Asanoa ferruginea: one gene and its partners. The protein of the gene in region 1 interacts with the protein of each later gene in a pairwise test. Links are inferred from orthologs where the notes say so. Each region holds a gene or a part of one and is shown on either strand. Other genes may lie near its edges. The genes, in order: DFJ67_RS27340, DFJ67_RS37835 and rlmN.

What was found.
Region 2: the proteins of DFJ67_RS27340 (region 1) and DFJ67_RS37835 interact in binary tests that used the Escherichia coli proteins (3 or more experiments, as listed by UniProt). The link is inferred for Asanoa ferruginea from one-to-one orthologs.
Region 3: the proteins of DFJ67_RS27340 (region 1) and rlmN interact in binary tests that used the Escherichia coli proteins (3 or more experiments, as listed by UniProt). The link is inferred for Asanoa ferruginea from one-to-one orthologs.

Annotation. Positions count from the first base shown.
Region 1 is NZ_QUMQ01000001.1:5,836,815-5,846,623, reverse strand. Bases 3,452-6,657 are described here. They hold DFJ67_RS27340 (winged helix-turn-helix domain-containing protein), read right to left. Parts: upstream 6,289-6,657; coding sequence 3,652-6,288; downstream 3,452-3,651. Other genes in these bases: DFJ67_RS27335 (SDR family NAD(P)-dependent oxidoreductase), read right to left, coding at 6,310-6,657; DFJ67_RS27345 (hypothetical protein), read right to left, coding at 3,452-3,583. Outside these bases: homoserine O-acetyltransferase MetX, read right to left, coding at 1-852; DFJ67_RS27360 (OsmC family protein), read left to right, coding at 945-1,493; DFJ67_RS27355 (NAD(P)-binding domain-containing protein), read left to right, coding at 1,501-2,727; DFJ67_RS27350 (DUF8691 family protein), read right to left, coding at 2,724-2,924; more of DFJ67_RS27345, read right to left, coding at 2,921-3,451; more of DFJ67_RS27335, read right to left, coding at 6,658-7,119; DFJ67_RS27330 (flavin-containing monooxygenase), read right to left, coding at 7,116-8,426; DFJ67_RS27325 (MFS transporter), read left to right, coding at 8,520-9,809. UniProt on the Escherichia coli protein: Positively regulates the transcription of the maltose regulon whose gene products are responsible for uptake and catabolism of malto-oligosaccharides.
Region 2 is NZ_QUMQ01000001.1:8,104,788-8,114,346, reverse strand. The notes cover bases 3,710-6,665. They hold DFJ67_RS37835 (MalY/PatB family protein), read right to left. Parts: upstream 5,780-6,665; coding sequence 4,640-5,779; downstream 3,710-4,639. Other genes in these bases: DFJ67_RS37830 (glycoside hydrolase family protein), read right to left, coding at 5,842-6,665; DFJ67_RS37840 (ATP-dependent Clp protease ATP-binding subunit), read right to left, coding at 3,710-4,444. In the rest of the region: DFJ67_RS37855 (threonine synthase), read right to left, coding at 1-486; DFJ67_RS43510 (G5 domain-containing protein), read right to left, coding at 548-1,159; DFJ67_RS37845 (hypothetical protein), read left to right, coding at 1,368-2,204; more of DFJ67_RS37840, read right to left, coding at 2,192-3,709; more of DFJ67_RS37830, read right to left, coding at 6,666-7,842; DFJ67_RS37825 (GntR family transcriptional regulator), read right to left, coding at 7,941-8,660; DFJ67_RS37820 (ABC transporter substrate-binding protein), read left to right, coding at 8,826-9,559. UniProt on the Escherichia coli protein: Acts as a beta-cystathionase and as a repressor of the maltose regulon.
Region 3 is NZ_QUMQ01000001.1:4,076,020-4,085,535, reverse strand. What follows is about bases 2,053-4,965. They hold rlmN (dual-specificity RNA methyltransferase RlmN), read right to left. Parts: upstream 4,114-4,965; coding sequence 2,992-4,113; downstream 2,053-2,991. Other genes in these bases: DFJ67_RS19155 (DivIVA domain-containing protein), read right to left, coding at 2,053-2,948. In the rest of the region: DFJ67_RS19165 (Rieske 2Fe-2S domain-containing protein), read right to left, coding at 1-936; DFJ67_RS19160 (hypothetical protein), read left to right, coding at 1,070-1,300; more of DFJ67_RS19155, read right to left, coding at 1,812-2,052; DFJ67_RS19140 (phosphatidate cytidylyltransferase), read right to left, coding at 5,301-6,494; frr (ribosome recycling factor), read right to left, coding at 6,612-7,169; pyrH (UMP kinase), read right to left, coding at 7,203-7,943; tsf (translation elongation factor Ts), read right to left, coding at 8,237-9,073; rpsB (30S ribosomal protein S2), read right to left, coding at 9,145-9,516.

The DNA of each region.
Region 1 (9,809 bases):
GCGCAGGTAGCTCTCGATCTCGAACTCGGGCTCGGTGATCGTGTAGCGGATGTCGTCGGCGAACTGGAGCCGGCGGGCGAACTTGTCTTCCAGCGCCACGGCCGACAGGTAGGTGATGTGGCCGACCATCCGGGCGACGCCCATGCCGGCCTCGGGTGCGCGCCCGGTGCCGTAGTAGCGACCTTCCTGCCAGGCCGGGTCGCGCATGATCGCGTCGCGGGCGATCGAGTTCCAGGCCACCCCCTGCGGGTGCAGGGCGTGGGTGCTGGCGATCGCCACGACGGCGTCGACCCGGTCGGGATAGAGCACCGCCCATTCGAGGGCCTGCATGCCACCCAGCGATCCACCGGCCACGGCCGCGAGCCGCTCGATGCCCAACTCCGCGAGGAAGGCCCGCTGGGTGCGGACCATGTCGGCGACCGTGACGACCGGGAAGTCGGCGCCGTAGGGCGCGCCGGTCGCCGGGTCGATCGACGAGGGGCCGGTCGTGCCCTTGCAGCCGCCGAGCACGTTGGTCGAGACGACGAAGAACTCGTCGGTGTCGAACGCCTTGCCCGGGCCGATCATGCCGTCCCACCAGCCCAGGGCCCGGCCGGCGGCACCGTCGCGGGCCTCGGCGGCGAACCCGTCGCGGGTGCTGGCCTCGGCCGGCGACTCGGACAGCCCGGCCGCGTGCGCGTCGCCGCTGAGGGCGTGGCAGACCAGGATGACGTTGTCACGGGCGGGGGAAAGTGTGCCGTAGGTCTCGTATGCCACCCGCACGCCGGCCAGTTCGCGGCCGCAGTCGAGCCGCACGGGCTCCGGCAGGTCGAGGTGGCGCGTCTCGACGGTGCCGACCGACTGCGAGGTCATGTCTGGTCCTTGCTGGGAGGGGCGGTGTAGTTTCACGATGTCTGGCAATCCGATAGGAATTGTAGATCGACTTTCGAGGGGGGCTCACGGACATGACGGACGTGGACAACGGGGTCAATGTGCAGGCGTTGCTCGACGCCCGCGAAGTGCTCAAGGGTGCGGCCGAGGCCGCCCAGTTCACCTGGCGCGCCACCTCCAAGTGGGAGAACGGCGTGCACAGCACCACGAAGATACAGAACTTCTATGGGCTCGGTGAGGAGCACCAGCACAAGACCGAGGCGGTCTTCGACGCCGACCACCCGGAGGTGTTCGCCGCGCAGGACCAGGGCATCACCCCGATCGAGTATCTGCTCGTCGGTCTGGCGAGCTGCCTGACGGCCGGCGTGGCGTCGGTCGCCCAGAACCGCGGCATCCAGCTTCGCTCCGTCGAGGCCCAGGTCGAGGGCAACCACGACATCCGCGGCATCCTCGGTGTCGACAGCGACGTCCGCAACGGCTACAACGACATCAAGGTCACCTTCTCGATCGACGCCGACGCGTCGCGCCAGGAGATCGAGGCGCTGGTGGCCCAGTCGCAGAAGCGCTCCGCGGTCTTCGACGCCCTGACCAACCCGACCGACGTCACCGTCGAAGTCGCCTGAAAGGCCGATTGTCATCGAGCACGTCACCACAGTCGTCATCGGCGGGGGGCACGCAGGGCTGACGGCGAGTGCGCTGCTCGGCGAGCGGTCGATCGACCACGTCGTGCTGGAACGCGGCGAGGTAGCCAACTCGTGGCGGCGGGAACGGTGGGACTCACTGCGAACGCTGACCCCCAACTGGATGAACCGCCTGCCGGGGCAAGGCTACGACGGCCCTGACCCGGACGGCTATATGGCGATGGGCGAAGTGGTCGACCTCATCGACCGCTTCGCCCTGGCCACGAAGGCGCCCGTCCGCACCGGCACCGAGGTCACCTCGCTGCGCCGTCTCGGCGACGGTTACGCGGTGACGACCAACGACGGCGAGCTCGGCTGCCGCGCGGTGGTCATCGCCAGCGGTGCCTGCAACCGCCCGAGCGTCCCGGCTCTCGCCGCCGCCGTGCCGGCCTCGGTCGCGCAGTTCACGCCGTTCGACTACCAGGGTCCGGAGAACCTGCCCGACGGTGGTGTGCTGGTCGTGGGCGCCTCGGCGACCGGCGTCCAACTCGCGGCCGAGATCCGCCGGTCCGGCCGGCCCGTCGTGCTCTCGGCCGGGGAGCACGTCCGGCTGCCGCGCCTCTACCGCGGCCGTGACGTGCTGTGGTGGATGGACGCGTCCGGGGTGTGGGACCAGCGCTACGACGAGGTCGACGACCTCACCCGGGCCCGGCGGCTCCCGTCGCCGCAACTCGTCGGCACGCCGGAACGCGCGACGCTCGACCTCGGCACGCTGGCGTCTCTTGGAGTGGAGCTGGTCGGCCGCCTGTCGGCGATCCGCGGCACCGAGGCGTTGTTCTCCGGCGGCCTGCGCAACGTGTTCGCGCTCGCGGACCTGAAGCTGACCCGCCTGCTGGACACGTTCGACGAGTGGGCGATCAGGTCCGGATTCGACGGCCCACCGCCGGAGCGACCGGCGCCGACCCCGGCACCGAAGACGCCGCGGCTGCGGCTCGACCTGGCCGGCGGCGACATCAGCGCGATCGTGTGGGCGACCGGCTTCCGGCCCGACTACGGCTGGCTCGACGTGCCGGTCGTCGACGAGAAGGGCAACCTGCGCCACGACGGCGGCGTGGTGGACAGCCCGGGCCTCTATGCCCTGGGCCTGCCATTGCTGCGGCGCCGCCGGTCGACGTTCATCCACGGCATCGAAGACGACGCCCGCGCGGTGATCGGACACCTCGCGAGCGCGCTCTAGTCCCGGACCGTCTCGAGCGAGATCAGCGTGGTGCCGAGGTCGCGGATCTTCGTCAGGATGCCGTGCAGTTCGGCCTGGTCGGCCAGCGCGCCGCGGAGGGTGGTGGTGCCGTCGTCCTCGCGGACGACGGCCAGGCCACCGAACCAGGCCGACCAGTGCTCGTCGAGATGACCCTCGATCCGCAGCTCGTAGATCACCGCGACCCCGCGAGCACCGCCTGGGTGCGGGCAGCCACGCCGGTGCGCCACAACGCGTACCCGAGGCCGATCAGCGCGATGCCGTTCGGGAAGGCCAGGAACCGATAGAAAGCGTCCGGCAGCACCGAGAGTACGACCGTGACGACTCCCCCGACGGCCAGCAGCACAGCGGCCCAGCGGGCGAGGACCCTGGCCCGATAGAGCGCGATGCCGAAGATCAGGCCCCCGGCCAGATAGCCGAAGCCCTGCACCCGGATGACGGTCTCCAACAGGCCGATGTCGCCTTCCGGGGTGCCGTTGGTCGCCGCCGCCAGCACGTCGTTGACGTAACCGGGATCGGTGTCCGAAAGGGACGGAAGGACGGCGGCCGAGACCAGCGCCGTGCTCAGGATGAGCAGATAGCCGCCGCCGAGCACCAGGAAGCCGATCAGGCCGAGCACGCCGGACTCCTTCACCTGGCGGAGATACATTCCGGCGATGCCGGCCAGCGCCAGGGCGGCCATCAGCACCTTCAGGCAGTTGCGCACGGCCCACTCGGTCGTGCCGACCGAGGTGACGTCGGAGTGTGGGTGGTTGATCTGGACGCCGATGAAGATGAGTCCGGCGAGGACGGCGGCGACGCCGGCCGCCCGGCTCAGTGCGGTGGGGGTGATAGTCATGCCCGCAACCTATGAACGGACCGGCCAGCGGCGCGTCACCACATGATGTGACCCCGCGATGTGACCCCTTAGATGAGCCCCCGCTCGCGGGCCTGGCGCACCGCCGCCGCCCGGGTGGTCACGTCGAGCTTCGTGAAGATCCGCTTGGTGTGGGTACGCAGCGTGTTGACCGTGACGAACAGCTCCCGGGCGATCTCCGGTCCGGTGCGGTCGCTCTCGAGCAGCCGGAGCACCTGGAGTTCGCGGTCGCTCAGCCGGCCACCCGGTGGTTGCCGCGGATCGCCGACGCGCTCCAGAAGGCGCCTGGCCGGCGCGCGGTCGGCGGCGGCGTGCAGCAGGGCCAGCATCGGGGCGCCCTCGTCGAGGTAGAGCCGGACGTGGCTGTCCGGCTCCGGCGTGTCGGCGAAGCTCTGGTCAAACGCGGCGAGCGCGGCCGGTAAGTCGCCGCGGGCCTGGTGGGCCAGGGCCCGCAGCACCCGGATCTCGCGCACGCTGCCGTCCCGCCGGGCCGTCACCGCCGCCGCGAGCAACCGGTCGAGCAGTGCCAGGGCCTCGTCGGCCCGGTGCTGGGCGAGCAGGAGCCGCACGTGCGCCAGGTGCTCGTACTCGTGGAGGTAGTCGAGTTCCTGGGCCCAGCCGCCGGCAGGTTCGGTCAGGTCGCCGCGCCTGATCTGGACTCGGGCCTTCAGCGCGGCGATCGGACGCAGGTCGGGGTAGAAGCCGTGCCGGTAGCGCGCCTCGGCCTGGTCGAGCAGCAGGAGGGCGCCGGGGTGGTCGCCGCGGGCCGCGCGGACCTGGGCCATGACGACGTACCAACGATGCTGGTTCTCGGTGATGGAGGCGCGTTCGCCGAGGATCCGGGCCGACTCGAGGTGGGCCTCGGCGGCGGGCAGGTCGTCGAGTTCGCGGTCGAGTTCGGCCAGGCCGACGTGGAGGTCGGCCGTCGCGCGGGGGTAGGGCGGTCCACCGGCCGTCGCGGTTTCCAACGCCTGCTCGAACAGCCGCCGGGCCCGGCCCGGGCGGCCCGCGGCAACCCACATGTCGGCGAGCGACACCGTGCCGTCGAGCTCGTCGACGAGGTTGCCCGCGGCGTGCAGGCTGCGCATGGCGTCGCCGAAAGTGGACAGTCCCTCATGGACATTCCCGGAGGTCCAGGCGGCCAGGCCGAGGAAGCCGCCGCCGGCACCGCGGATGAGATGGTCGTCGGGGCCGGCCAGGCCCAGGGCGTGCCGGGCATGGCGGACGGTGCCGGCGACGTCGCCGCGGGCCTGCGCCACCGACGCCCGGTAGATCGCGATGGTCGCCGGTGCCGTCCGCAGGTCCTCGGTGTCGGCCCAGGTCGCCGCCAGGTCGGCGTCCTGTGCCCCGGCGGCGAGCGCCGCCTCCGCGTCGTCGAGCCGCGCTTCGACCGCGTCGAGGTCGCCGGTCATCAGCCGCACCCAACCGGAAACGACGCTCAGGACCGGGCTGCGGCGGACCACCGGCTCAGGCAACGACCGTATCCAGGCCAGCAGCAGGCCGTCCTGGCGGCTGCGGCGCACCTCCGGCAGCGCCTCCTCCATCAGAAAAGCGGCCCGGCCGAAGTCGTCGGCGGCGAGCGCGTGCCGGACCGCGTCCGCGACCTGGCCGTGCGCCTCGAACCAGACGCTGGCGCGCGCGTGCAGGCGCGGTACGTCTAGCGGATGCTCCGCGAGCAGCCGCGCCTGGAGCACGTCGGCGAACAGGTGGTGATAGCGATACCAGGAGCGGTCGGTGTCGAGCGGCACGACGAAGAGGTTCCCGCGCTCCAGGTCGGCCAGCATTCCCGCACCACCGCTGCCCGCGGTGACCGCGTCGCAGAGCGGGCCGCTGAGCCGGTCCAGAACGGCGGTGCGGAGCAGGAAGTCGCGGACCGGCGCGGGTTGCCGGGCCAGCACCTCGTCGGCGAGATAGTCGATGACGAACCGGTTGCTGCCGGCGAAGGCCGCGATGAAGCCGGCGACCTCGGCGCGGTCGGCGATCCCGTGCAGGGACAGGGCGGCGAGTTGCAGCCCGGCGATCCAGCCCTCGGTGCGATCCTCCAGCGCGGCCACGTCGGCCGCGGTCAACTCCAGCCCCATGACGCCGTTGAGGAAGTCGCGCGCCTCGGAGGCGGTGAAGCGCAGGTCAGCGGCGCGGACCTCGGTGAGTTGCCCGCGGGTGCGCAACCGGGCGAGCGGCAGCGGTGGATCGGCGCGGGTCGCGATGATCAGGTGCAGCCGGTCCGGAAGGTGGTCGAGCAGGAAGGTGACCGCCTCGTGGACCTCGGCCGCACCGATCGCGTGGTAGTCGTCGAGCACGAGCACCCAGTGCTTGTCGGAGTCGCGGGCACCGGCGTGGACGATGTCATTGACGAGGGGTGTCAGGTCGGCGGTCGGCGGCTCGACATCGAGGCCGGCGCGTTGCATCGCCGCGACCAGGTGGGCCAGGAAGCGGGGCAGGTCGTTGTCGCCGTCGTCGAGGGAAAGCCAGCCGGCCCGCGTGTGCGGGTGCCGTTGCGCCAGGTCGGCGAGCCAGTCGCCGAGCAGGGTGGTCTTGCCGAAACCGGCCGGTGCGGACACGAGGGTCAGCCGGTGGCCCGGGTCGAGCGTGCTGCCCAGCCCCTCGGTCACCCGCGGGCGGGCGACCAGCCGCGCGCGCCGGGCCGGCGCGAACAACTTGGTCGCGAGGACCGGGGTCGACGCCATGACCGGATGATAGAAGGGCCGTCAGCGGCCCGCCCGGCGCCGGAGGCCGGCGGCCAGGGTCACCCCGTCGAACGAGCCGGCGGCGAGGCGGCCCGCGACGGTGCGGTTGACCATGCGGCGGGCCAGGGCTGGGAAGTGGCGGGCGATCGTCAGTTCCAGCCGGCCGCGGCGGGTGGTGGCGAGGTTGGCCGGGGGTCGGCGGGCAGTCGCGGCCCGGACCACCGCGCCGACCACCCCCTCGATCGGCTCGTAGCGGGAGACCCCGTCCAGGGAGAGGCCGGCCGCGGCGGTCGAGTCGTGAATCGGTGAGGCGATCATGCTGGGGTAGACGACGCTGACGCCGATGTGGGTGCCGACCTCCAGGCGGAGGGCGTCGGCGTAGGCGACCAGGGCGCGTTTGCTCACGCCGTAGGCGGCGGCCAGCGGCAGGGCGAGCACCGCCATCCGGCTGGCGATGAAGACAACCCGGCCGCGGGAGGCTTCCAGCGCCGGGAGTGCCGCCGCCGTCGTCGACCAGGCCGCGAGGAGATTGACCTCCAGTTGCCGTCGCACGGTCGCGTCAGGTGGCAGTTCGGCCGGCGCCGGTCCGCCGATGCCGGCGTTGTTGACCAGCAGGTCCAGGCCGCCGAGGCGGTCGATGGCGGCGGCGACGGCGGCCTCGACCTGAGCCTGCTCGGTGAGGTCGCACGCCAGGATCGGCACGGACGGGTCCGCCCGCAGGTCCAGGCCGACCACCTGGGCACCGGCAGCGCGGAAGGTGCTCGACAACGCCCGCCCGATGGTGCCGGCGGCGCCGGTGATGACGATCCGCCGCCCGATCAGACCACTCATTCCGCAACCTTCCCGCGGGCCATCCGGCGCCGGCCCTGGCGCAGTTCGTCGGCGGCGAGCGCGATATAGCCGTCGAAGTCGATCCGCATCGTGGGCCGGCGATCGCTCCACCGCCGCTGCGCCTGCCGAAGCCGCGTCGCCCGGTCGGCGCGCTGCTCGGCCGGCGTCGGAAGGGCGTAGTCACCGGCCAGGTAGGCCGCGACGAGCCGCGCCTGTGCCTCCACAATGGGCAGTGCGGCGCCGGTCGACTGCATCAGGCCCACGAAGAACAGCCCGGGCTCGTCGAGGTGGAAGACGTGGCGGTAGAGCGGCACCTCGTCGCCGAGCGCCGGCGGGTCGAGGAAGGGAATCTCGGCCCGGTAGCCCGTGCACCAGACCACCAGGTCGACCTCGTCGCGGGTGCCGTCGGCGAACTCGACGGTGGCACCGTCGGCGCCGGAGATGGCGCCGCGCACGGCGATCTCGCCGTGGCCGATCCGGGACAACAGCACATCGGACAGTGTCGGGTGGTCCTGGAGGAAGCCGTGCCGCGGCGTGGGAAGGCCGTGGGCGGTGGGATCGCCGGTCGCCAGGCGCAGCATCGTCTGGCTCACCACCTGCCGCAGCCGCCAAGGCAACCGCTTGGCCAGCGCGCCGTTGAGCGTGTCCGACGGGCGGCCGAACAGATATTTGGGCACGATCCAGACGCCGCGGCGCAGCGACAGGATCGTTCGCTCGGCGACCTGTGAGGCGTCCGCGGCGATGTCCATGGCCGAGTTGCCGCCGCCGACAACGAGCACGCGCCGCCCGGCGAGCTGCGCCGGGTCGCGATAGTCGTGGCTGTGCGACTGGGCAGCGGTCAGCGACGGCAGCGGGTCGGGCCAGCGCGGCACGCTGTTGTGCCCGGACGCCACGACGACCGCACGCGCTGGCACCGACACCGGGCCGTCCGGTCCGTCGGCCTCGACCGACCATCCTCCCCCGGGCGCCCGGTGCACCCGCGCGACAACGTGGCGCTGCCTGATCGCGGATCGCAGTCCGAAGTGGTCCGCATAATCGGTCAGATAGCCCAGGATCCGGTCGTGGCTCGGATAGTCGGGCCAGTCGGCGGGCATCGGGAAGTCGGCGAACTGGGTCCGGGTGCGGCTCGTGTTGAGGTGCAGCGTCCGGTAGGCACCAGAGCCCGGACCCTCGAAGACCCACAGCCCGCCCGGCCGGTCGCCGGCGTCGAAGCACACCGCGTCGATCCCCTGGTCGGCGAGCGCCTTCAGGGTGGCCAGGCCGGCCGGCCCGGCACCGATCACCACGACCCCCGGCCGTGCAGCCATTGCTTACCCGATCCGTAGACAATTAACGTCGTCAGTGGATCGTGCTGGCATCAGGCGGGTCCGGTCAATCCTGCGACCCTGCGGAGAGTGCGCATGACCCAGACGCCGGTCGACACCGTGCGGCTGCCGCGCGGCGGGCTGCTCGCCTTCGCCGGCGGCTCGATCGGCATGGGCGTGTGGATCACCGTCCCCGGCCTGCTCCTGCTCTACTTCCTCACCGACGTGCTGGCCGTGGCACCGCTGGTCGCGGGGTTCGCGCTGCTCATACCCAAAGTCGCCGACGTCGTGCTGCACCCCTTCGTCGGGCACTTCTCCGACGCGCAGCGGGCCCGGCGCGGGCACCGGCTCAGCCTGATGCTGGCGGCCTGCTTCCTCCCGGTCGCGTTCGCCGCGCTGTTCGCCGTGCCCGGCGGGCTGCACGGCAGCAGCGCCGCGGTCTGGGTCGCCGCCGTGTTCGTGCTCGGCAACCTGCTCTTCGCGGCCTACCAGGTGCCCTATCTCGCGACGCCGGCCGACCTCGCGATCGGCTATCACGAGCGCACCCGGCTGATGTCGTTCCGGATGGTCGTGCTCACGGTCGGCATCCTGCTCAGCGGCGTGCTCGCGCCGGCCCTGGCGGGCGGCGACGATCCGACCCGCACGGGGTACGTCGTGATGGGCGCAGTGCTCGCGGCGGCCATGCTGGCGGCGATGCTGGTCGGCATCAACGGCGTACGCCGGCTCGGTGCCGTCGCTGGCCTGCCGGCGAACCCGGCGCCACCCCCGTTGCGCGGCGTAAGGGTCCTGCTGGGCTCGCTGCGCGACCCCCAATACCGGCCGCTGGTCACCGCCTACCTGCTCACCGGGACGGCGACACACCTGGTGCTGGCGGCGGCGCCCTACTACGCCACCTACGAGTTGGGCCGCTCCGGGCTGACCACCGTGCTGATCGCCGCGTTCCTGGCGCCCGCGCTGCTGGCCACGCCGGTCTGGCTCGCGGTCGCCCGCCGCATCGGCAAGCAGCGCGGCCTGCTGCTCGCCCAGGCCGTCTTCGCGGCCGGCTGCCTCGTCGTGGCCCTCGGCCACCGGGTGCCGCTCGGCCTGCTGATCGCCGTCGTGGCGGTGCTGGGCGTCGCCTTCGCCGCATTGCAACTCCTGTATTTCGCGATGCTGCCCGACGTGGTGGCCGCCTCGGCCGGCCGCGACATCGCCGACGCCGGCAGCTACACCGGTGTCTGGACGGCCGCCGACTCGGCCGGCGGCGCGATCGGGCCCTACCTCTACGCGGCCTGCCTGGCCATCGGCGGTTTCGTCGGCAGCAGCGGCGACGACGTGCGGCAGTCGGCCTCGGCGCTCGACGCGGTCCGCTACGGCTTCGGCCTGGTCCCGGCGGTGCTGTTGGTG
Region 2 (9,559 bases), 2.3 Mb from region 1 along the record:
GGCCAGCTTGCCCACCGGTGTCCCGACGGGCACGAAGATGCGGGCGGTCAGCCCGGCGACCGCACAGGCACCGGCCAGGCTGGACGCCGCGTTGCCGGTGGACGCGCAGGCGATGTCGGTGTAGCCGCCGTACACCGCGAGCTCGACCGCCAGCGCCGACGACCGGTCCTTGAGCGAGCCGGTGGGGTTGCGGCTCTCGTCCTTGATCAGCAGCTCGCCGACGCCGAGCAGCGTGGCCAGCCGCGGCGCGGGCAGCAGCGGGGTCCGGGTCAGGTAGCCGGTCGGCAGCACCCGCGGCGTGGCCGGGAGCGGCAGGTGCGATCGGTAACGGTCGAGCGGGTCGTCGCCCGTGCCCCGCCGGGGGTTGTCGACGACGACGTCGAGGATCCCGGCGAGGCCCTCGTGTTCCGGGCAGACGTGTGCGTCGACCGTGGCCGGCCGGTCTTGCTCGCAGAGCACGCAGCGCAGGCGGACCGGGAGCGTCATTGATCTAGTGGACGCTCGCTTCGGGCAAACGTCAAGACCTTTGCCCTTTGAGGGCTGCCGGTCAGCTGTCGCAGGCGATCCCGTCGCCGTCCCGGTCGAGGTCGTAGATGTCGTCGCCGATGACCCGGACCGGACCCTGGACGTACGCCGGGCCGTTTCCGCTGCCGCCCGCACAGTCCACATCGGACGCGATCGGCACGCAACCACTGTAGTTCGGGTCGCACTTGCTGGCCGGCTTCGTGCCGACGGCCACGACCTGGGTCACCGGTGCCTTGGTGATCGTCGAGCTGACCTGCTTCTTCGCGGTCTGCTTCCCGTTGGTGAGGGTCACCTCGAAGGTAATGGTCCGGACTCCGGCGACGCCCTTGGTGCGCACCTTCTTCTTCCCCGAGGCCAGGCTGGAGTCCTTCACCGTCCGGGTCGAGAAGGCGATCCGCTGGGTCTCGCGGACCATCTTCTTCTCCACCACCGGTGCGGTGGTCGCCGGCGCCGTCGTCGGCTCGGCGGTCTCGGGGGCGGAGGTCTCCGGAGCGGCCGTGCCCAGGCCGGCCGGAACCGGCACCGCCAGGTCGACCGGCCGCGTCGCGGTCTGCTCGGGACTGCCGCACCCCGCGACGAACGCCACTGCCGCGATGACTGCCAGCAACCCGGACCGCGCTCCTCGATACGTCATCGTCGCAGTCTGCCCACGATCCACTCCGGAAACGACAAGCGGTCGTGCGGATTCTGACTCTCAACGACCACGCTCCGCGTCGGGTCGGCGCGGGCCGGCAGCCGATCGACGTGATCAACCTCGGACATCCGGACGTACGGCTGACAAGGCCTTCGGCCGATCCCACACGGGCGACGGGACGGGTGCGCGGCAGCGGTAGGTTTTGAGCATGACCGAGGAACTGTCGCGGCGACGGCCGCGCTCGGGACGGGCGCGCAAGCGGGCCATCCGGGCGCATGCCGCGCGTTCCGGTCTGCCCTACTCGATCGCGGCCCGCCAGGTCGCCGCCGGCCTGGGCGCCGGCGAAACGCCCGGCAGTCATGGCCGCACCGTCTATCCGATCGCCCTCGCCGGCCGCGGCTCCCTCGCCGGTCGCATCGCGCGACCGGCGGCGGAGCAACTCGACGACGCCCGGCTGGCCGCCCGCCTCCCGCTCGGGCGCGCGGCACACCTGGTCCTGCGATTCCCACCGGGCGCGGCCGACCACGGACCCTTTTATGCCGGCGAGGGCCGCGCGGACCTGCTCGCGATGCTCTACCTGGTAGCTGCCGGCGACGCACCCGAAGGGCGCGCGTGGGCGGCCGAGACCGGCCAGGAGACCGCGATCGACACCGTGTGCGGTGAACTGGACCGCGCCGCCCGACGCCTCCTCGACGGCGACTGGACGATCCTGTGGGACCGCATCGACGCGGCCGTGACCGCGAACCCGTTGCCCGGGCTCCGCGAGGCGTTCCGGGGCTTCGGCGACGAGGCCGGCGCGCCGTGGACCGGCGTACGCCAGGTGCTCGACGCCCTGCTCGTCGTCGCCGATGACGGTCACGCGCCGGGCACCCGGGTCCGCACGCCGGCGCAGACCGCCGAGGGGTCGATCGTCGGTGCCTGGTGGGCCGCCGACGGGCCGCCGATCGGCTATGACGTGTGGTTCGACGGCGCCCCCGGGCCGCGGCGGGTGCGGCCCGGCGACGTCGTCGTGCTGGCGGGGCAGGAGACCGGCTACCCGACCTGACCGACCGCGGGCTCGCCGACCCGGAACTCCAACTCGGCGTCGGGACAGTCGACCACCACCCGCTGACCCGGTCGCAGTTCCTCGAACAGGATCCGCTCCGACAGCGCGTCTTCGATCGAGGTCTGGATCGTCCGGCGCAGCGGCCGGGCCCCCCACGCGGGGTCGAACCCGAGCCGCACCAGGTGGGCCCGGGCCCGATCGGTCACCTCCAGCACCATGTCGCGGGCGGCCAACCGCTGCGCTACCTGGGCCAGCATCAGGTCGGCGATCGAGCCCAGCTCGACCTCGGTGAGGTGCCGGAACACCACGGTCTCGTCGAACCGGTTGAGCAACTCGGGCGGGAACTGTCGCCCCAGCTCGTCGCGTACCAACCGTTGAAGGTGCTCGTCGCCACCGAGCCCGATGTTGAAACCGACCGGCAGCGCGCGCGCCAGATCGCGGGCGCCCAGGTTGGTGGTCAGGATGATCACGGTGTTCCGGAAGTCGACCTTGCGGCCCTGCCCGTCGGTCAGCGCACCGTCCTCGAGCACCTGGAGCAGGGTGTGGAAGACGTCCGGATGCGCCTTCTCGACCTCGTCGAAGAGCACGACGGAGAACGGCCGGCGGCGCACCCGCTCGGTGAGCTGGCCGCCCTCGTCGTGGCCGACGTAGCCGGGCGGCGCGCCGACCAGCCGCGACACCGTGTGCCGGTCGTGGTATTCCGACATGTCGAGCTGGATGAGCGCGTCGTCGGTGCCGAAGAGGAACTCGGCCAGCGCCTTGCACAGGTCGGTCTTGCCCACCCCGGTGGGCCCGGCGAAGATGAACGACCCCGCGGGGCGGCGAGGATCCTTCAGACCCGCTCGGGTACGCCGGATCGCCCGCGCGACAGCGCCGACGGCTTCGTCCTGCCCCACGACGCGGCGGTGCAACTCGTCCTCCATCGTGGCCAGCCGCAGGCTCTCCGCCTCGGTCAACCGCCGCACCGGCACGCCGGTCCAGTCGGCCAGCACCTCGGCGATGTCGTCGGCGCCGACCTCGGTGCCGGCGGGCACCCCGCGCAGGTGCGTCCGCGCGCCGGCCTCGTCGATCAGGTCGATCGCCTTGTCGGGCAGGAACCGGTCGGCGACGTAGCGGTCGGCCAGCGTCGCGGCCGCGACCAGCGCGGCGTCGGTGAACACCACCCGGTGATGCGCCTCGTAGTGGTGGCGCAGCCCCTTGAGGATCTCGACCGTCTGCGGCACCGTCGGCTCACCCATCGCGACCGGCTGGAACCGGCGCTCGAGGGCGGCGTCCTTGGTCAGGATCCGCCGGTATTCGTCGTTGGTGGTGGCGCCGATGAGCTGCAGCTCGGGGCGCGCGAGCAGTGGCTTGAGGATCGACGCGGCGTCCAGCGCGCCCTCGGCGGCACCGGCGCCGACCATGGTGTGGATCTCGTCGACGAACAGGATGATGTCGCCGCGGCCGCGTACCTCCTTGAGCACCTTCTTGAGACGTTCTTCGAAGTCGCCCCGGTAGCGCGAACCGGCGACGAGTGCGCCCAGGTCGAGCGTGTAGAGCTGCTTGCGGCGCAACCGATCGGGCACCTCACCGGCGGCGATCCGTTGCGCCAGGCCCTCGACGGCCGCGGTCTTGCCGACGCCGGGCTCACCGAGCAGGACCGGGTTGTTCTTGGTGCGCCGGCAGAGCACCCGGATCACCCGCTCGATCTCGGTCTCCCGCCCGATCACCGGGTCGAGCCGGCCGTCCCGCGCGGCCTGGGTGAGGTTGGTGCCGAACTGGTCGAGCACGGCACTGCCGGCCGGCTCCGTGTCGTCGTCGGCGCCGCGCTTGGCGAGCACCTCGATCACGTGCCGGCGCACGGCCGCGGTGTCGGCGCCGAGGCCGGCCAGCACCTGGGCGCCGACCCCACCGCCGTCGCGGACGAGGCCGAGCAGGATGTGCTCGGGCCCGATATGGCCGTGCCCGAGCTGGAGCGCCTCGCGCAGGGCCAGCTCGAGCACCTGACGGGCCCGGGGGGTGAACGGCATGTGCCCCACCGCGGCCTTCCCGCCGGTGCCGACGACCTCTTCGACCTGCTGGCGTACGCCGGCCAGGGACAGCCCGAGCCCTTCCAGCGCCCGGGCGCCGACGTTTTCGCCTTCGTGGATGATGCCGAGCAGCAGATGCTCGGTGCCGATCGAGCCGTGGTTGAGGATCCTGGCTTCTTCCTGAGCCAGCACGACGACCCGGCGGGATCGGTCGGTGAACCGTTCGAACATGCCTTCACGCCCTCGCGAGGCCCCACGCACCTCAGTCCGGGGCACGGCGTGGCCGCGCGGAGCTGGGGCGCTGAGTCGAAGCCTCTTGGCCGCAACGGCGGTCGGCGTGGGCAACCGCACGAGGCGCGGGCAGGCGCACTACCCGCCTAGACGGTAACCCCGCCGCGCTCCGCCGCGCCCGTCGTGATCGTTCGCCTAGAGCGAACCCCGCGCCGCCGCCATCCGGTCGACCGCCGCTTCGAGGATCTCCGCACTGGTGCCGAAGTTGAGCCGGACGTGGCCGTCGCCGGCCGCACCGAACCGTGGGCCCGGCTCCAGGGCCACCCGGCCCTTCTCGAAGAACAGGTCGCGCGGTGCTGCGCCGGCGCCGATGGCCGAGCAGTCGAGCCAGGCCAGGAAGGTCGCTTCGGGCGGGGTCCAGGAGACCTCGGGGAGGCGCTCCGCCAGCAGCCGGCCGAGCAACGCCCGCCGGTCATCCAACGTCGCCAGCAAGCGGTCGAGCCAGCCGACTCCCTCGGTGTAGGCGGCCACGCTCGCCAGCACCCCGAAGTGGCCGACCCGCCACGGCGTGTCCGGCGGGAGGCGGTCGGTGACGGCGGCCATCGCCGGCGACGCGGTGACCAGCGTGGCGCACTTGAGCCCGGCCAGGTTCCACGCCTTGCTCGTCGACACCAGGCTCACCGCGATGGCGGCCGCGCCCGGGATGGTGAGGATCGGCGTGAACGTCGCACCGGGCGGCACCAGCGGCGCGTGGATCTCGTCACTGATCACCGGCACGCCGTACGCCGTGGCGAGGCGCACGATCTCGGTCAGCTCGTCGCGACTGTGCACCCGGCCGACCGGGTTGTGTGGATTGCAGAGCAGGAACGCGGCGGGATGCGTGGCGAACGCCCGCTCCAGGCCGGCCAGGTCGAGTCGCCCGTCGCGCAGCGGCACCTCGTGCACCCGGCCGCCCGCCTCCGGGATCCACCCGAAGAACGGCGGGTAGACCGGCGGGCAGATCACCACTGGGTCGGCGGGCCGCACCAGCACCCGCAGCAACTCGACGACGCCGACCCCGACGTCGGCGACGGCGGTCACCGCCGCCGGGTCGATCTCCCAGCCCCAGCGCTCGCCGGCGAACCCGACCAGCGCGTCGGCGAGTGTCGGAACCGGGGCCGGATAGCCGGTGTCGGACCGCTCGACCGCCGCGCGCAACGCCTCCTGGATGGGCGGCGCGAGGTCGAAGTCCATCTCGGCCACCGGAAGCGGCAGCACGTCGTGCGGATGGAAGCGCCACTTCGCGCTGCGGCGCTGGCGCAGTGTCTCGATCGGGGCCACCGGCAACAGGTCCATGTGACCCAGCCTGCCATCCGCGAGCCCGCCCCGGATCTCCCCGGGGCGGGCCGTCGCGGCGGTCAGCCGATGCGGTAGGAATACAGGTCGGTGTTGATCAGCGAGAAGCGCAGCTTGATCTGCTGCCCGGCGAGGGCCGCCAGCGTCTGGCCGCCCTTCCAGCGCACCTGCGCGTCCAACTGGTCGCCCTTGAGCGGGACCGAGGTGTAGCCGGGGATCGGGTTGCCGGCCGCGTCGAGCACGTCAACGGTCAGCGAGCCCTTGGCGCGTACCACCGCATTGACGTGCAGATTTTCGCCGCTGGTGACCAGCGGCTTGGTGGTGACGGTGCCCGGGTCACCGATGCCCGGCTGGGAGGCGTTGGTCAGCGAGACGAACCCGTCGCGGCGCCAGGTCGCCATGCCGACCCCGCTGGTGTAGGGCACCGACCCGGCGACCTGACCACCGTGGCCGGCGTTGAAGGCGCCGTAGTACATCGTGATCTTCTTGTCGTCGACCAGCACGTTCGACGCCGTGTAGAGCGCACCGTCGTCCCACGCGCCGGGCTGGCCGGGTTGGATGACCGGGTCGCGCACGGGCCGGCTCCAGTCGACCAGGTCACGCGACGACGCGACCTGCGGCAGCACCGGGCCGTCACCGGCCGACGACTGGGTGCCGTGCGTGAAGTTGGTGATCAGCAGGACCCAGGGAATGCCGATGTACGTGCTCTCGTAGGGCAGGACGGGCATGCCGTAGATCTGGCCCTCGAGCCCGTTGAGCGCCTGGGCCGCTCCGTCATCGGCGTAGTCGCCGGCGACACCGAGGATCGGCGTGCTCCAGGTGAGGAAGTCCGTGCTGGTGGAGACGAAGGCCGCCCGGTCGTAGACACCCGGCGTGCGCGAGGTGAACATCCGCTTCTTGATGGTGGCGATGTAGCGCTGCGACCTGGCGTCCCAGGCGACCTGGGAGACGTCGCCGTCGAGCAGCACCGGCGCGCTGCTGGCCTTGGTCCAGGTGTAGCCGTCGGGCGAGAAGTAGGCGTAGTAGCCGAGGGTCTGGTTGACCACACCGGTCTGGAACTGGAGCAACGAGAACCGCCGGTCGGCCGGCGCGGTCGGGTTGTAGGCGATCGTCCCGCCACCCGCGATGATCAGGTTGGTCCGCGAGGCCGGGATGTCCTTGTAGCCGACGTTGCCGCGACCCAGCGGCTTGGTCCACTTGACGCCGTCGCGACTCTCGGCGTAGCAGAGGAAGTAACCGGGGGAGACGTCGTTGTTGCAGTCGTACCACATGCGGTAGAGGTTGCCGATCTTGAATACCGACCCGTAGATGTAGCTGTTGCTCTCCCACGGGTAGGTGGCCCGGATGATCGGCTCAGGCCGCTTATCGGCCGCGTGCACCACCCGCCCGACGTCGCTGCTCGACTCGATCCGGTAGTCGTCGAGGAACAGTTCCCGCTCGGTGCCGAGGTGGGGGTCATAGGCGGCCGGCGCCCCGGTCAGGCTGACCTCGTCGAAGTAGGACCACCCGGCATCGGCACCGGTGATCCGCACGGTGACCTGGGCGGTGTTGGCGGGCGCGGTCCCGCTCACGGTGATGGTCTGCCAGTCGGCGCTGAAGGCGATGTCGGCCGCCTTGACGCCAAGCTCCGTGCGGTTGAAGTCGGTGAAGGCCATGGCCAGGCCCGCCGGGGTGCCGCTACGACCCTTGACCCTCGCTTTCAAGGTGTACGCGCGATCAGGCGCGGCCACCATCCGGTCGCTGGTCACGGTGACAGGTCTGCCCGCGGTCACGTTGACCTCGAGCGAGCCGGGGCCAGCGGTGCGGTAGGCCGAGAGGTTGACGACGTTGACGGCGGCCTCGTCACCCTCGACGCTCCAGCCGATCGGATGCCCGGCCGGATCACCGACGTCGAAGCCGGCGTTGGCCACCAGGTTGCCGTCCTGCGGCACCCCGGCGTCGGCGGGCGTCTGCCCAGCCGCGGCGGTCGGCACGGTGAGTGCCACCACGCCCATCAATCCAGCGAGAAACCCGGTCCGGACGCGTCTGCCGGTGACGGTGCGCCACCACTCTTTGTGAACCATGCCGACCTCCCGTGTGCCCACTTACGGAGATCAGCAGTCCACCTGGAACACCGTTCCATGTCAATGCCCGGTCTCATCGCGACCGTCCACTGTGGTGGTCATGCGTGGCGGAAGAGGTCTGCCTCGAATCGGTAGGCGTCGCCGCGATATTTGTTGTGGCCGATGAGGACGGGTGTGCCGTCAGCGGTGTAGGCGACCTCGTCGCCGACGAGGACGGGTGCTCCGGGGGTGATGCCCAGGAGTCGGGCCAGTTCGGCGTCGGCACTTTCGGCCATGAGGGTGTAGGTGCTGCGGTGGACTTCGATGCCGCAGTGCCGGCGCAGCGCGTCGTAGAGGGACGCGTCGGTGAGGTCGGCGGTGGCCAGGGCGGCGGCGCGGTTCTCGGGAAGAACGACCACGTCGAAGCAGACCGGCGTGCCGTCCATGCCGCGCAGGCGGTCGATCTCGATGACCGGGGCGGCCGGCGCGATGCGCAGCTTCGTGGCCTCGTCCATGCTGGCGGGCCGGCCCTCCTGGCGCATCACGCGCGCGGTCGGGCGCAGGCCTCGGGACCGGGCCATCTCCGTGAAGGACTGAAGTGTGCTGGGTGGCTCGCCCAGCACCTGCGTCGGGACGAACCAGCCGCGCTGCGCCGAGCGCTGCAAGGTGCCCTCGGACTCGAGACGGCTGAGCGCGAGGCGCAGCGTCGCCCGGCTGACCCCGAGCTGGACGGCGAGGTCGCGCTCGCCGGGCAGCCGGGAGCCGGGTGCGTAGCGGCCGACGACGAGGTCGCGCGTCAGCGATTCGTAAGCCTGTGTCGAGGCGGTCCCAGCCGTCACATAGAGCACAGTACCAGTTCTCTGTTCGGTTCGACCAGTAGCGATTTCTGGTTCAGCACTGGACTAACTGGTATAGCTGCGTTTAGTGTCTGGTCGAGCGTGGGCCACAAGGCGCGAGCACCCCCGTTCCACCTGCATGTGGCTCAGCGACACAACGGAGTGAAGATGAGAGCAATCGCAGCCAGGAGGACAGCTGCGGGAATAGCGGCCGGCATCGCGCTTTCCCTGGCAGTAGCGGCGTGCGCACCGGGCGGCGGCGGCGGCGCCACCGCGCAGGACACCCCGAGCGCCGTGTCCACCGACGTCGCCGGGGCCGGCGACGTGACACTCAAGCTCACCGACTTCTGGGGCGGGGCCGAGGGCGAGTGGATCAAGCAGCTGGTCGCCGACTTCGAGAAGAAGTACCCGAACGTCAAGATCCAGGAGACGACCGAGGACTGGGGGCAGCTCAACTCGACCCTCAACCTTCAACTCCAGGACGACAGCGGCCCCGACATCGCGACGGCCAACAACGGCTGGCAGTCGCTGGGCACGCTGGCCAAGGGCGGCCTGGTGCGCAACCTCGACGCGTACGCGAAGGCGTATGGCTGGGATCAGAAGGTCCCGAGCACGATCACGCGGCAGAACAAGTTCACCACCGACTTCAAGACGATGGGCTCGGGTTCCTGGTTCTCGACGCCGATGTCGCGTACGTCGCTGATCGGTCTGTACTACAACGCCGACAAGCTCAAGTCGCTCGGCCTCCAGCCGCCGAAGACCCTCGCCGACCTCGAGGCCGCTGCCGCGACGGCGAAGGCCAAGGGCGAGGTGCCCTTCGAGTACGGAAGCCTCGACAACTCGACGACCGTGCTCCTCGGGCTGCAGGCCCTGCTCGCCGACAAGAAGAAGCTCAACGACTA
Region 3 (9,516 bases), 1.8 Mb from region 1 along the record:
CTTCTCGGCCACGATGATCGGGCGCTTGCGCTCGCGCATCTCTTCGAGGTGGGCCACCTTGTTGGCGAAGAACTCGTCGACATCGGTGGGGTGCGTGGTCTCGGCCGACGACTCGGTGACCTCGGTGACGCTGCCGGGCAGCAGAACGATGGCGTTGGTGCCGCCGACCTTGGCGTACTCCTTCATGAACACCGACTGGTCCGGGAAGATGTTGCCCTCGTCGCCGAAGATGTCGTTGAACTGCCACAACTCGTCGTCGAGGAAGCACGGCGGCCCGGCGATCGGGAAGACGTGCGACGCCTTCAGGTCATCGATGTAGCGCCAGGTCCGGTCAAACTGCCGATCGCGCTTCTGCTTACCGAACGCGGTCTTCGCCGACTGCGGCAGCTCGTAGACCATCGGATACCAGATCGCGCCCGAAAACTGCAGCATGTGCGCGTGCACGTGCCCGAGGGAGGTGAACAGTGACAGGTCGGTCGGCCGCGCGTCGTTCTGGTTGAGCAGCCGCACCCCGTCATATTCGACCCAGAGCGACGAGTCACCGATCGGCCCGTCCGTCGGCGACGTCAACGCCTGGATCATGACCTTGAGACCGCCGTCGAGCTCGACGACCTCCTCGGACACGGTCTTGATGAAGTCGGTGAACCCGAGCTCGCGAAGCTGGTCCTCGAGCTCACTGGTCGGATACTCCGGCAGCAGCACGCGCGCCTTCTTCGAGACAAACCGCTTAAGGTGCGGGGCGTCGAAGTGGTCGCGGTGCAGGTGGCTCAGATACAGGTAGTCGACCTGCCCGAGCGTCTCCCAGTCGAGCAGCGAGTTGTCGGGGAAGGGAAACCACGACGCGAAATAGGCGGGATTAACCCAGGGGTCGCACAGAATGCTCCCCGCTGGGGTGTCGATCCGCATGCTGGCGTGTCCCGTCCCGGTCACTCGCACGGCAGCAAACCCCCAAGATCAAAAGCATCGTCGTGTACGGCGAAAACGCTACCCGACGAGCCGGGGTGCCCGATCCTCGACGCCACGGGCGTGCCACACTGATCTCCGATCCATCCGAGGGAGGAGCCACGAGGTGGCAGAGCACGAGCCGGTCATCGCCCCCGACCAGAAGAAGCCGGGTCACCGCAAGGGCGGCCAGATCGGTGCCGTCGTCGTCGCGATCTCCCTGGTGCTGATGCAGTTCTGCAACAACGAGGTCTCCGGCGTCGAGCGCATCTGGCTCAACGGCATCGCCGCAGGCCTCATCCTCGCGGTCATCGGCGACGCCGTCCTCCGCCGCAACGGCCTCCGCTCCTCCTCCTAACCGGAGAAGCCGGAAAGCCGCAAAGCCCAAGCAGCAACCGGTCCCGGGCTCGTCGGCGGCACGACCGTCGCTCCCGCCGGGGACCGCTGCGCTGCGCTCCGCTGCCAGGCCCGCGCCACACAATCACCCCTGCCGCGACCCGAACAGGTCTGCGGGGGGCGATGGGCTTCATCGCCCAGATGCTGCCGCGGCAAACGGGAACAACGCGACGGGCACTCCCGGCCCCGAGCACGACCGCCCCGATGACCAGCGCTCGCGACCCCGCCATCCAGCCCGAGCACGACCGAAGACCATCGCCCAGCGCACGCGTCGGCGACATACCACAACGATCGGGCCCCGACCGGCGCGAGACAAAGCGAAGGCGCCGCCAGCCGCGCTCAGCGACCGCCGCCCATGCCGGCGCTGCCACGACCGAGGAGCCGGAGCCGGCGCCGCGCAGCCAAGCGGGTGCGGACAAACAAACGTCCCGCCCGCCGGTCAGTTGACCGACGAGCGGGACGGAAGAAAACCCTCAGCGCCGCCGAACGATGTCGCGAACCTCCATCAGCGCCTGCTCGACCTCAGCCTCGAAATAACCACCAGGCACCAGACCGAACTGCGTAGCGTCGAAATCGGCGTCAGTGATCGGGATCGGACCACGACCCGTCATGCCGGTCAGCACATCTTCGAAGAACCGGTCGACCTGAGCCGGGTCATACCCGCTGCCGAACCGACGCACCTGGAACGCCCGCCGCATCTGGTCGACCCGCGCGAGGTCGCTTCCGGGCGGACCCATGAGCGGCGGACCGCCCATACCGGGTGCACCGCCGGGCGCGCCGCCCATCGTGAGTCCGGGGCCGCCACCCATCCCGGGACCACCGGGACCAGGGCCCATGCCGGGACCGCCACCACCGGGGTGTGCCGGGCCGCCGCGGCCCAGGTCACCCCGCTCCGGCATGCGGATCTCGGCGGTCATGTCCATCTTGGCGCGCCGACCCGGCTGCTCCGGGCCGTCGTAGCGGTCGTCCGGCGGGAACCCGGGACCACGCCCACCCATCGGCGGGGGCGGTCCGGCCGGAGCACCGTCATACCCGCGCGGCGGCGGGCCGTCGAATCCGCCACCGTAGGGCGGCGGCGGGCCGGGACGCGCGTAGGGGTCGTCGTTGGGCAACGGGCGGGTGGGCAGCGGACCGCCACCCATGGCGGCCGCGCGCCGGTCGGGCGGACCCATCCGGTCCGGCGGGCCGAAAGAGCCCGGGGGCGGCGCCGCGATCGGCGGACCCATCCGGTCGGGCGGACCCATGCGATCGGGCGGACCCATGCGGTCCGGCGGCGGCCCGAAGCGGTCGGGCGGGCCGAGAGGTCCGGACGGACCGCCCATCCGGTCCGGCAGCCCCATCCGGTCTGGGCCGCCGGCACGCCCGTTGCGCTCCTCGAGCTCGCCGACCTGCCGCTCGACCCGGTCGAGGTGCAGGTCGACCTGCCATTCGTCGTATCCGCCGAAGCGGACCCGGAAGACGATGTCGTGTACTTCCTGCGCGCCAACCGGCTGGCCGACCGGGTCGCCAGCAAGGGTCGCCTCGACGCGGTCGAGGAACGCGTCGACCTCGTCGACCTTGTAGCCGCGACGGAGCGCCCGACGGCGGAATCGTTGACCCTGGCTCGCCACTATGTCTCCTGGTTAGTTCGCTCGGCCGCGGCCCCGAACGCGGTCATGTCGTCACCTCAGCAGCGGCAAGCTGGCCGCACGCACCGTCGATCTCGCGACCTCTGGTGTCACGCACGGTAGTCGACACGCCCGCCGCGCGCAGCCTCCGGACGAACTCGCGCTCGACCGGCTTGGCGCTGGCATCCCACTTGCTCCCCGGCGTCGGGTTGAGCGGGATGAGGTTGACGTGCGCGAGCCGCCCGGCCAGCAGACGCCCGAGCAGATCAGCTCGCCACGGCTGGTCGTTCACGTCTTTGATCATCGCGTATTCGACGGAAACACGGCGCCCCGTGCGATCCGCGTAATGCCACGCGGCGTCAAGCACTTCGGCCACCTTCCACCGTTGGTTGACCGGCACCAGTTCATCGCGCAGATCATCATCGGGCGCGTGCAGCGACAGCGCAAGAGTCACCGCGAGGTCTTCCTCGGCAAGCTTGCGCATCGCCGGCACCAGCCCGACCGTGGAGATCGTGATGTGCCGCTGGGAGAGCCCGAGCCCCTCGGGAGCCGGCGACGTCAGCCGCCGCACGGCCGCCAACACCCGGTTGTAGTTGGCCAGCGGCTCGCCCATGCCCATGAACACGACATGCGACAGCCGCGTAGGCGACCCCTCCATCGCACCGGACGCCGCGACCCCCGCCAGGTAGACGGCCTGGTCGACGATCTCCGCGGTGGACAGGTTGCGGGTCAGGCCGGCCTGACCGGTGGCGCAGAACGGGCACGCCATGCCGCATCCCGCCTGGCTGGAGATGCAGACGGTGACCCGGTCGGGGTAGCCCATCAGCACGCTCTCGACGAGCGCCCCGTCGTGCAGCCGCCACAACGCCTTGCGGGTGGTGCCGTCGTCGGTGGCCGTCTCGCGAACGGGCGTCAACAACAGCGGCAACAGATCCGTCGCGATCTTCGCCCGACTGGTCGCCGGCAGGTCGGTCATCGCGTCGGGGTCCCGCACCAACCGCCCGAAGTAATGGGTCGAAAGCTGCCGGGCCCGAAACCGAGGCTCACCGAGCGCGACCAACGCGGCCTCACGCCCCGCAACATCAAGATCGGCAAGGTGGCGCGGCGGCATGGCCGCACGCCGCCCGGCGGTCGCGGTCTTGGGCTGAATGATGGGCAGACTCGTCATGGCCGCTCCAGTCTCCCACGACTGGTCGATCACCTTCACCTGCCCGGGTGCCGGAACACAAATACGAAGATCCAATACCAATTCATCGACGCACGTCCGTCGGGTGTGCGACCGCTCGCTCCCGCGCGCACCGCTTCGCTGCCGACTCCGCGGCACACAATCAGTAACCCGAACCCCGATCGAATTGCCACCGGCACCGACTAATTGCGCTTTACCGCACACCACTTCCGAAACATCACTTTCCCCAACTCCGCCGCGCCCCGACCCGCCAACCCATCGGCAACCCGTTCCTGCCGCTGCGGCCCGCTCCCCGCCGGCCTCGTTGGGCGCCGGCCAGCACGGCGCCCAACGAGGCCGCCCCGTCCCATCAGTCGCCTCGGTCATCGCCTCGAGAGTCGCCGGCGTGGTCGCCGGCGCGCCGTCATCGCCGCCGCCGCCATCGGCGGGGTTTGCGCTGTCGCCGCGGTCACGCCCTAATTCGCCACGGGCCTCATCGCGGTCGTCCCCACCGGCGTTCGGCGCGGTCACAGCCATCGCCACCGTCGGCGCGTCGGCCGGATCGCCGCGGCCACAGCCGTCATCCCCCGACTGTCGCCACGATCGCCGCGGTCCGCGCCTTCGCCGCGGCCCCGCCGTCGCCACGATCGCCGCCGGCCTGATGGCGGTCGCCGTCATCGGTGCGGTCACAGCTGTCGTGCCACCGCGGTCGCCGCGGTATTGGCGGTCGCCGACATCAGGGCCGCGGTCCGCGCCTTGGCCTGCGACGGGATCGTCCGCGATTTCGCCGCACCGAAGATGGTTGCCCCACAGGGGTGCCTTGCCGCCGCGGTCACCGACGAGTACAGCCGGCGCAGCACCGCGGTCGCGTTCGCCGCGCCCCCGCCGTCGCCACGATCGGCGCCGGCCTGATGGCGGTCGCCGTCATCGGTGCGGTCACAGCTGTCGTGCCACCGCGGTCGCCGCGGTAATGGCAGGCGCCGACATCAGGGCCGCGGTCCGCGCCTTCGCCGCGCCACCGCCGTCGCCACGATCGCCGCCGGCCTGATGGCGGTCGCCGTCATCGGTGCGGTCACAGCTGTCGTGCCACCGCGGTCGCCGCGGTAATGGTGAGTGCCCCGAGGTCAACGGCGCGGTCACCGCGTCGGGGCAGGCAGTAGTGGCCGCCGCCGAAGCGGACGGCGCCGGGGTCAGCGGACCGGGGCGAAGATCGACAGGAGCAGGTAAGCGGTGGGTACCGCGAACAGGATCGAGTCGAGGCGGTCCATCAGGCCGCCGTGGCCCGGGAGCAGGCGGCTCATGTCTTTGACGCCCAGGTCACGCTTGAGCATTGATTCGCCCAGGTCGCCGAGGACTGCTGCCACGCTGATCGCCACGCCGAAGACGGCGCCCCACCAGAAGTCGATGTTCAGCAGGAAGTAGCAGGTCAGTGCGCTGCCGACGGCGGCCGCTACCACCGAGCCGCCGAAGCCTTCCCAGGACTTCTTCGGGCTGATGGTCGGTGCCATGGGATGCCGGCCGAAGAAGACCCCGGCCGCGTAGCCGCCCGTGTCTGACAGCACCACCGCGATCAGCACCACCAGGACCCGGTCGGCGCCGTCTTCCGGGACCGCCAGCAGGGCGGCGAAGCCGGCTAGGAACGGGACGTAAACCGCTATCAGGGTGGACACGGTCATGTCCAGCTTGAAGCCCTTGGTCCCGTCGGCCAAGCGCCAGACGGCCGCGGCCAACAGCGTCGCCACCAGGCCGAGGAGCAGGGCGTCGGCACCGGCGTACCAGGCCAGGCCGACCATCAGGATGCCGCCGGCGATCAGCGGGATGGTCGGCGGATGCGCGCGGACCTCGCGGGTGGCGCGGCTGACCTCCCAGATGCCGATGGCGACCGCGAGCGCGAGCACGCCGAGGAAGGCCGGCTTGTAGAGGTAGAGCGAAGCGACCAGGACCCCGCCGAGCGTGACGCCCACGCCGATCGCGGCGGGGAGGTTGCGGCCGGCGCGGCTGGGCTTCTGGGACGTCGGCGGCCGGCCGGGGCCAGCCCGGCGCTTGCCCGGCCCGCGGCGACGCTGGGGTGGGTCGGACGGCTCGTCGTCGGATCGCGCGCGGCGACGGTCGGCGTCGGGACGCGGCTCGCCGCGGCGGCGGTCGTCGTCGCGGGGGGCGACGACCGGGAGCTGGGTCGTGTCGGCCGTGTAGCCGTTGACCTCGGGCTCGTGCCTCGGGTCGGGGTCGGGCTCGGGCTGCTGTTGGAACCCGGGTTGCGTGGGGCCGGCCCAGCCCGGGACATCGAGGTTGGCGGGGAAGCCCGGGTCGTAATCCTCGGGCGCGACACCTGGGTGTCGCGCCCGACGCGGATCAACGCTCGAATAGGGGTCGGAGTAGGACATCACGCCGTAACCGGGCTCGCCGTTGAACGCCGCATGTCGCCGAGCCCCCCTTCGCGTATCGATCTCCTGACCAGGAGGAATCGTGCCGAGCCTACTGCACTCGCGGCCGCCTCCAGCTCAGACCTCGAGCAGCTCGGTTTCCTTGTGCTTGAGGAGTTCATCGATCTGTGTGGTGTAGCGGTGAGTCAGGTCGTCGAGATCTTTCTCGGCCCGTCGCCCCTCGTCTTCCCCGGTCTCGCCGTCTTTCACCAGGCGGTCGAGCTCTTCCTTGGCCTTACGCCGTACGTTGCGGATGGCGACCTTGGAATCTTCGGCCTTGCCCCGCGCGACCTTGATCATCTCGCGGCGGCGTTCCTCGGTCATCTGCGGGAGGTTGATGCGCAGCTGGTTGCCCTCGTTGTTGGGGTTGACCCCGAGGTCCGAGTCGCGGATCGCCTTCTCCATCGCATTGATCTGCGAGTTGTCGTAAGGCTTGATGATCGCCATCCGCGGCTCCGGGGTGCCCACGGACGCCATCTGGGTCAGCGGCGTCGGGGTGCCGTAGTAGTCAATGACGATCTTCGAGAACATCGCCGCGTTGGCTCGCCCGGTGCGGATCGCGGCGAACTCCTCCTTGGCGTGGTCGACCGCGCGATCCATCTTCTCTTCGGCCTCGAAGAGTGTGTCGTCGATCACCTGGTCCGTCGCCTCCTTCTGGGGATGTGGCTCTCAGTTGGCTGTGATCAAGGTGCCGATGCGCTCGCCCGCGACGGCCCGCATGATCGTGTCGTCGCCCTCGGCGCCGAACACCAGCATCGGCAGGCCGTTTTCCTCGCAGAGGCTGAACGCGGCCGCGTCGGCGACCCGCAGGCCACGCCGAAGCACCTCGGCGAACGTGACCGAGTCGAACTTGCTGGCCGTCGGGTCGGTGCGCGGATCGGCGGTGTAGACCCCGTCAACCCCGTTCTTGCTCATCAACACCACGTCGGCGCGGATCTCCAGCGCGCGCTGGGCGGCGACGGTGTCGGTGGAGAAGTAAGGCATCCCGGCGCCCGCGCCGAAGATCACCACGCGGCCCTTTTCCAGGTGGCGGATCGCGCGCAGGGGGATGTAGGGCTCGGCGACCTGGGCCATCGTGATCGCGCTCTGCACCCGGGTCTCGATGCCTTCCTTCTCCAGGAAGTCCTGGAGGGCCAGGCAATTCATGACCGTGCCGAGCATGCCCATGTAGTCGGCCCGGGCGCGGTCCATGCCGCGCTTCTGCAACTCGGCGCCGCGGAAGAAGTTGCCACCGCCGACGACGACGGCGACCTGGACGCCACGACGGACGACGGACGCGATCTGGCGGGCTACGGCCTGCACGACGTCGGGATCGACACCGACCATGCCTCCGCCGAACACCTCGCCGGACAGTTTCAGAACGACCCGGCGGGGCCGGCCCGGAGGTGGTGCGGTGGGGTCCTCGACCACCCGCGCTGACTCGTCTGCCACGTGGGCCATCCGACCGCCTCTCGTCCGCCTCGGCACCGATCCGGTGCTCGTTGCCTTGGCACCGTCGGGTCCGGTTCCGCGTCCGCACCGCCGGGTGCGGATCCGCGGCCACACCCTCAGGTGCTTGTCACCTCGCACCGGTCCGTGCTTTCCGCGGTGCGCCTCGCGGCGGCACCTGTCCGGTGCCACCTGGAGCGTATTGCCTCCCTGGCCACCGGCGCCCCGGCCGGTGGCGCGCCCCCGTCAGCTCGACGGGGGCGCGGCAGCCGGACTCAGGCCTGGCCGACCTCGAAGCGGACGAACCGCGTCACGGCGATGCCAGCCTCGCTGACGACCTGCTTGACGGTCTTCTTGTTGTCGGCGACCGACGCCTGCTCGAGGAGCACGAAGTCCTTGAAGAACGCGTTGGTGCGCCCCTCGACGATCTTCGTCAGCGCGGCTTCCGGCTTGCCCTCTTCGCGAGCGGTCTCCTCGGCGATGCGGCGCTCGGACTCGACCACGTCGGCCGGCACCTCGTCACGGGTGAGGTATTTCGGCCGCATCGCGGCGATCTGCATCGCGACGCCACGCGCGTCGGCGTCGGCGGCCTCGTCGCTCTTGCCGGTGTATTGCACGAGCACACCCACCGCGGGCGGCAGGTCCTGGCTCTTGCGGTGCATGTAGACGGCCACCGAGCCGTCGCCGTCGAGCACCGCGAACCGGTTGAGCACCAGCTTCTCGCCGATCTTGGCGGAAGCCTCCTGGATCGTGTCAGCGACGGTGGTGCCGTCGGCCAGCTTGCTGGCGAGCAGCCCCTCGACGTCGGTGACACCGGCCGCCGCGGCGTGCTCGACCAGACGCTGGGCGAGCGCGACGAAGTCGGCGTTCTTCGCGACGAAGTCGGTCTCACAGTTGAGTTCGAGCAGCGCGGTGCCGGAGTGTGCGACCAGACCGTTGGCGGCGGTGCGCCCGGCACGCTTGCCGACGTCCTTCGCGCCCTTGATCCGCAGGACCTCGACGGCCTTGTCGAAGTCGCCGTCAGCCTCCGTCAGCGCCTTCTTGCTGTCCATCATGCCGGCGCCGGTGAGATCGCGGAGCTTCTTGACGTCCGCGGCGGTGAAGTCAGCCATGACTCTCTCTTTTGATGGTTAGTGGGGTCGTGGGGCCGAGCCCGCCCGATCGGGGCGGGCTCGGAACCAGCTCATTCCGCGGCGACAGCGGCCGACTCGTCGGCCTTCTGCTCGACCTTCGGCTCGGCCTTCTCGTCGGCCTTCTTGTCAGCGCCCTCGAGGAGCTCGCGCTCCCACTCGGCCAGCGGCTCGTCGGTGCCGACAACGCCCGGCTCCGGCTTCTCGTCGCCGCCACGACCACGGCCCGAACGAGAGATGAGCCCGTCGGCGACGGCGGCCGCGACCACGCGGGTCAGCAGCTCGGCCGACCGGATCGCGTCGTCGTTGCCCGGGATCGGGAAGTCGACCTCGTCGGGGTCGCAGTTGGTGTCAAGCACCGCGATGACCGGAATGCCCAGCTTGCGGGCCTCGTCAACCGCGATGTGCTCCTTCTTGGTGTCGAC